Lewinella sp. 4G2: one gene and its partner. The protein of the gene in region 1 interacts with the protein of each later gene in a pairwise test. Links are inferred from orthologs where the notes say so. Each region holds a gene or a part of one and is shown on either strand. Other genes may lie near its edges.

What was found.
Region 2: the proteins of A3850_RS16605 (region 1) and rlmB interact in binary tests that used the Escherichia coli proteins (3 or more experiments, as listed by UniProt). The link is inferred for Lewinella sp. 4G2 from one-to-one orthologs.

Annotation. Positions count from the first base shown.
Region 1 is NZ_LVWJ02000014.1:4,058,387-4,061,608, forward strand. Bases 241-3,136 are described here. They hold A3850_RS16605 (bifunctional ADP-dependent NAD(P)H-hydrate dehydratase/NAD(P)H-hydrate epimerase), read left to right. Parts: upstream 241-874; coding sequence 875-2,398; downstream 2,399-3,136. Other genes in these bases: A3850_RS16600 (MlaD family protein), read left to right, coding at 241-821; A3850_RS16610 (DUF177 domain-containing protein), read left to right, coding at 2,607-3,136. Also shown: more of A3850_RS16600, read left to right, coding at 1-240; more of A3850_RS16610, read left to right, coding at 3,137-3,161; rpmF (50S ribosomal protein L32), read left to right, coding at 3,196-3,222. UniProt on the Escherichia coli protein: Bifunctional enzyme that catalyzes the epimerization of the S- and R-forms of NAD(P)HX and the dehydration of the S-form of NAD(P)HX at the expense of ADP, which is converted to AMP.
Region 2 is NZ_LVWJ02000014.1:753,649-756,734, forward strand. What follows is about bases 286-3,045. They hold rlmB (23S rRNA (guanosine(2251)-2'-O)-methyltransferase RlmB), read right to left. Parts: upstream 2,162-3,045; coding sequence 1,409-2,161; downstream 286-1,408. Other genes in these bases: A3850_RS04535 (patatin-like phospholipase family protein), read right to left, coding at 286-1,412; A3850_RS04545 (CotH kinase family protein), read right to left, coding at 2,193-3,045. Also shown: more of A3850_RS04535, read right to left, coding at 1-285; more of A3850_RS04545, read right to left, coding at 3,046-3,086. UniProt on the Escherichia coli protein: Specifically methylates the ribose of guanosine 2251 in 23S rRNA.

The DNA of each region.
Region 1 (3,222 bases):
TGGAACTCGACATTCGGGATGAAATCAACATTCCCAAGGGCACTAAGGCCTATATCATCAGCATCAGCCTGCTGGGGGAAAAAGCCATTGACCTCACCTACGCCCAACCCTGCTTCGGCGAGGGAGACTGTGCACCGGACGGGGCTACCCTGGAAGGTGCCACGCGGAGCATCTTGGCCGGCTTCCTTGGCACCGAAGACGGGGAAGACCCACTGGGCGACTTTAAAGGTCAACTGTCCCAAACCATTGATAGTCTGCAGTATACACTCTTCGACGAAGAAAGCGACAACCCCATCGCCCGGAGTACGAATGACCTCGCCGTAGTGATGCAGAACCTGAAAGGCACCACCGCCCGCCTCGATCGCATCCTCAGCGCAAATGCCGGAGAGATCAATACGACGATGGATAACCTCGCCGAGATCAGCACTACCCTGGCTAACAAACAGGAAGCGCTCGCCGGCATCATCGACAACGCCAACGGCGTGAGCTCCAAGCTCAACCAACTTGAACTCGAGCAAACGATGACGGAGATCAACGGTGCCGTCACCGAGCTGCGGGGAACCCTCACGCGTGCTAACGGCGCCATCGAAGGCGTCGCCGACGTGATGGAAGACGTGAAGAACGGCGAAGGCACCCTTGGCAAGCTGCTGACGGATGACGAGATCTACAACCGCCTAAATTCAGCTACGCTTGAGGCTGACACCCTCTTCAGCGACCTGCAGGAACGCCCCTACCGCTACGTTCCTTTCAAGAGCCGCCGTAAGGTGCTGCGTCAGGACCGAAAAGACGCGGAGCTCGATACCGTGGGTCCAAAACAGTAAGCTCCTCCGGTTGGCCTAACCTATTCCTACCCCCTCCACCAAACGCCGAGCCCGTGCAAATTCTTTCTTCACCGGAGTTGCGCTCCCTCGACGAACTGACCGTCCATACGGAAGGAATCAGCAGCCTCGAGTTGATGGAACGGGCTTCTAAAGCCTTTACGAACGCATTCATCAAACTGTACCGGCCGAAGGATGGCCCGGTGCTCATCCTTTGCGGCAACGGCAACAATGGCGGAGACGGTTTGGCGGTAGCGCGCATGCTGGCTGGACTCAATTTCAAAGTGCACGTCCTGGTATTAGGTGGGTCCCGTAGTCCGGATAACAACACCAATCTGACGCGGGCCCGGCAGCAGGGTTTCCCGATTAATTTGTTGGAGGAACACCACAAGCTGCCCACTCCCGCTCCCGGCGTGATCCTTATTGACGCGCTGCTGGGTACGGGCCTTTCCAGGCCGCTATCCGGCTTCCTGGAACAGGTCGTAAAGTTCTATAGTCAGGTAGAAGGCCTTACCCGCATTGCTTTAGACCTCCCCAGTGGAATGCTGGCGGACGAGCCTTCGACTGGTACCATCATGCAGGCGGACCGGACGCTATCCCTCGGGTACCCGAAAGCAGCTTTGTTCGCACCGGAGAACGCCCCCTTCTTCGGTGAGGTGACGATCGTGCCCTTTGCGCTGCACGGGCCGGCGGCCGTCCGACACCTACGCCCGGAAGGATATTCCGCGCCGGATGTGTTGCTCGACGCGGCTACCGTCAGCAGGTTAATCAAGCCGCGCCGCGCCAATGACCATAAGGGCACCTTCGGGCACGCGCTGTTGGTAGCCGGATCCTTTGGCAAGATGGGCGCGGCGGTGCTGGCGGCCCGGGCTGTCCTCCGTTCCGGGGCGGGTTTGGTGACGGCGCACGTTCCCCGCAGTGGGTACGAGATCATGCAGATCGCTTTCCCCGAGGCCATGTGTACCGTTGATGCTCACCGTTACCACGCGACGGAGGTGGGCGACGTCAATCCATACGCCACCATTGGTATCGGCCCGGGCTTGGGCACCAAGAACCTCACGGTTAAACTCCTGAGCAATTTGCTGAAGCGGTACGACCGTCCCATGGTGCTCGACGCAGATGCCCTTAATATTCTGGGGCAGCATCAGGAGTTATTCGATGAAGTCCCGAAGGGTTCCATCCTGACGCCCCACCCCAAAGAATTCCAACGCTTGTTTGGCGATACTACGGATAGTTTTGCCCGGTGGCAGGTGCAACGGGAGATGGCAGTGCACTGGGGAATCTACATCGTGCTCAAGACCGGCTACACCACCATCGCCACCCCGGAAGGAAAGATCTACGCCAACCCGACCGGTAACCCCGGCATGGGGACGGCCGGTACGGGAGACGTGCTGACCGGATTGTTGACGGGTCTGCTGGCCCAGGGCTACGATTCGAAATCCGCCTGTCTGCTGGGTGTCTACCTTCACGGTCTGGCGGGTGATCTGGCGGCGGAGGATGGCACCCAGCAATTTCTGATTGCAGAAGATGTCATTAATAATCTCGGCGCCGCCTACCGGGAACTGCAGCGCCAGGTATGATCAATGCTTCGGCTTAATTAAAGCCAAATTCCTGATGAACATTCTCAGCGGTTGGGCGGGCAAATAATATTTGATCATCCTACGAAGTGTTGGAGGTAGTTTCCAATTAAACACTTATCTTTGCGCCCACTTTGAAACACCCAGTGTACCAACGGGTACGCAGTTTGGGGATTAGACCTTTAATCAAGGCACAAGCAATCAGCTAGTTATGTCCGCACAAGCACCATTCATTTTTCCACTTCGGGGACTTGGCCAGGGCCTGTACACTTACGAGTTGGTGGCCGACGATGCCTTTTTCGCGTCGTTCAAGGATGCTCCTGTCACACGGGCCGACATTAAGTTGGAACTTACCGTTGACCGGAGGACCCGCGAAATGACGTTAACCTTCGATTTTGCCGGTACGATCGCAACCACTTGCGACCGTTGCATGGCAGATATTGATCTTCCGATCGCCGGAAAAGAATCGCTCATCGCGAAATTTACCTCCGGCGCCGACGAGATGGAGGATGAGGCTAACCTCATATACCTTGATCCGGATACCAGTCTGTTCAATGCGGCACCCTACGCGTACGAATTGATCCTGCTGGCCATCCCTATGATCAGGACTTTTGACTGCCGTGAGGGTTCAGCTCCCTTCCCCTGCGATGAGGAAATGCTGGACCGGATCGACGACAGTATCGAATATGCTTCCGACGGTGACGTTAAGGAGGATGGCGATACGGACAAACCCAGCCCCTGGGATGTACTCAAAGATTTAAGCTAACAAGAAACTACTTACTACATAAATACAATTCGCCATGGCACATCCTAAGTCCCGGATCTCG
Region 2 (3,086 bases), 3.3 Mb from region 1 along the record:
CTGGCCCGGCTTCGCAAACCGAAGGCCATTCCGTTGATACGGTTCACCCGGTAATCCGCCCGGTAACGGAAGCGATTGCCCCCGATCAGGTCCACCGTCAGCATGGAGTTGTTGACGATCAAATCGGCGAAGGTGGCGCCAAACAATAAATTGGCTCGGTATACCTGGTCGTAGTGCAAACCCAGGCGCAACTGCTGGCCGAAATTGGGCGATTCTTCCAGATTGATGGCCAGCCGCACCTCATCCTCGGACCCGGGGATCGGTTCAAAATCATAATCGATGTGGACGTACCGCCCCGTCGCGAAGAGGGCCACGACGTACTGGCGGAATTCATCCCACCGCAAGCGTCCGGGCAGTTTCCCGTCGAAGTAACTCAGTACCTGGCGGCGGCTCAAATCCGTATTACCCGCAATTTCCACGACGGGCGCATTCAGGAATTCCGGAACCGTCGCCGTACGGGTGGTCGGCTTTCCCCGTTGCCGCGCGGCCAAGGTCTTGAGGGTATCCAGTTGGGCGCGGGCGGCGACGCGGCCGGCTTCGATGAGCTCATCCACCGCATCAAAACTGAGCTGGCTGAAGTCACCCAACTCCGGCTTGATGTCGATGTCGGTAATCTCGTATTGCTCGACGTTGCGCTTGTTGGCCTGGAAAAAGGCAATCTGTAATAGGAGCTTATCGAGTGAGTTGATATCCTCCGCCCGGTACGGGTCTTGCTCCACGGTGATGCCGATGACGAAGTCCATTCCCTTTTTCTTCACCTCTTCCGCGGGGTAATTGTTACTGACGCCACCGTCCGTCATCACGTGGCCGTTCATCCGGTGGGGACTCAGCACGCCGGGCAGGGCGGCGCTGGCGCGCATAGCGTTGGCGAGTAACCCGTCCTCCAGTACGATGGCCTCGCCGGATTCGATATCCGTCCCAATACACAGAAAAGGCGTGGGCAATTGGCTGAAATCACGAATGCCATGTACGCCGGCCGTCCAGTGGGTAAACAGATCCTTAATCCGCTGCCCGTCCGATAGCGCGGCGGGCAATTGCAGGGCGAAGTTCTTCAGGCTGAGGTTCAGCAGGTAGTGTTCGTTGTAGAGCTTTTCGTAGATCGTCCGGTTTTCCCGGGCGATGGCGTCCTGCAATTCCGCCATGATGTCGGTCTCCCGCAGCATTTGTTCCAGGGTATCCGCGCTGTAGCCGGCGGCGTAAAGTCCACCGACGATGGAGCCCATGCTCGTTCCCCCGATGTAATCTACCCGCACCCCGGCCTCCTCCAGCACCTGGAGGGCACCGATGTGGGCGTAGCCACGGGCTCCGCCACCGGAGAGGACGAGGCCTACTTTCAAGTCCTCCTGCGCCTGCGTGAACGGCAAACAAACACCTAACAAAGTCACAATTAGCCCGTACAGTCTTAGCCTCATATTCCCATCCGTTTACGCATGGTTTCGTAGAGCAGGATACCCGCCGCTACCCCGACGTTGAAACTGTTGAGTTGGCCGGCCTGGGGAATGCGGAAGCGGACGTCCGCCGCCCGGCCCACACCTTCGGAAATGCCTTCGCCTTCGGCACCCATCACAATGCAGAGGGGTTCGGTGAGCTGGAGTTCGTGGAGGTAGGCCTCCGCCTGGAGGTCCGACGCAACCACCTGGATGCCACTGTTTTTCAACAACGCGACGGTGTTGACGAGGCTTTTCTCCCGGCAGACGGGGATACGGAGCAAGGCGCCAGCGCTACTCTTCACGGCGTCCGCCGTCAGGCCCGCGCTGTTCTTTTGGGGGATGATGATCCCGTGGGCGCCACACACTTCCGCCGAGCGGGCAATGGCACCGAGGTTGCGGACGTCCGTTACGCCGTCCAGCAACAGCAGGAGTGGCGTCTCTCCCTGTTCGTAGAGCATCGGGATGAGGTCCTCCGTCTTCTGGTAGGCCGCCGCGGCGAGTTGGGCAATGACGCCCTGGTGGTTGCCCCGCGTCATCCGGCCCAACTTCGCGCTGGGGATGACCGTGAAGGGTACCTCCATCATTTTACACAGCTTCCTTAGTTCCTTTTCGAACTCACCCCGCGTACCCTGCTGCAAGAACACCTTATCCACCGGGGCGCCCGAATTGAGGGCTTCCAGCACGGGGTGGCGGCCGTAAATGATGTCCTCTCTTTCCTTCTTCATTGCCATGGCCGCTCGGTGCTTTAGCCCACGAAGGTAGCTACTCCGGCTTACGCGCGATGGATGCGTACAGGCCAATTAGCACAAACACAACGAGGGCCACGCTCAGCCGCAGCAGGGTTTGCTCCGTCGATACGCCAGCGCTTACGGGAGTGGACGTTTCGTCGGCTAAACCTTCCCCCGTCGGAGCGACGTAGCTGCCGGCGGATACGGGCGCTGCCGCAGGTGCAAAGCGAGGTTGCAAGCGAACGGGACCGGCACCATTCAAATCAACCGTTCGTTTACCCTCCGTAGCTCCATCTTCCCAACGGACAAACCGAAAACCGGGATCGGCAATGGGTTCCACCGTAATGGGTATCCGCGAAAAATAGGATCCTACGTATGTTTCATCGGCCAGCGAAATATTTTCGTTGAGGACTACCGTCCCCCCTTCCCCAACCTTGATAGTTACTTCCCGGTCCGGGCCACCCCCGAATTTATTACGGAAGTGCTCCCGCACGAAGGCCGGTCGCTGCCGGGCAAATTCCCGCAAGCGCTCCACGTGGATGGGCCAGTACTTTTCGTCGATCCCCCACCGCTCGGATTGGCGGGCAATCTCCGGCCCTACGCCGGCCACGTGGCCATCGATGGCGGCCAGGACGGCGTCGGGGCGAAAGTCCGTCTGCAGGTAGTCCAACATTCGGTTGACGAAGGTGGCCCGGTACCCGTCGTTCTCCAGTAAGTTGCGTTGGAGGCGGGTTACCCAGGGCGGGTTGGGCCAGGCGGGGCCATCCGCCGCCGTGAGGAGGTCCAGGGTATTGCGGGTGTAAGCCGTCGGGTCGTGCAGGCCAAAACCCTGGTCGACGTCGTACAGGATCCAGCGGTAGCGAGAGTTGGGGTCGGTCCGGTCCCGCCAGTACCGCAGGTTGCCCCCCGCTTCCTGGTTATCGAAATA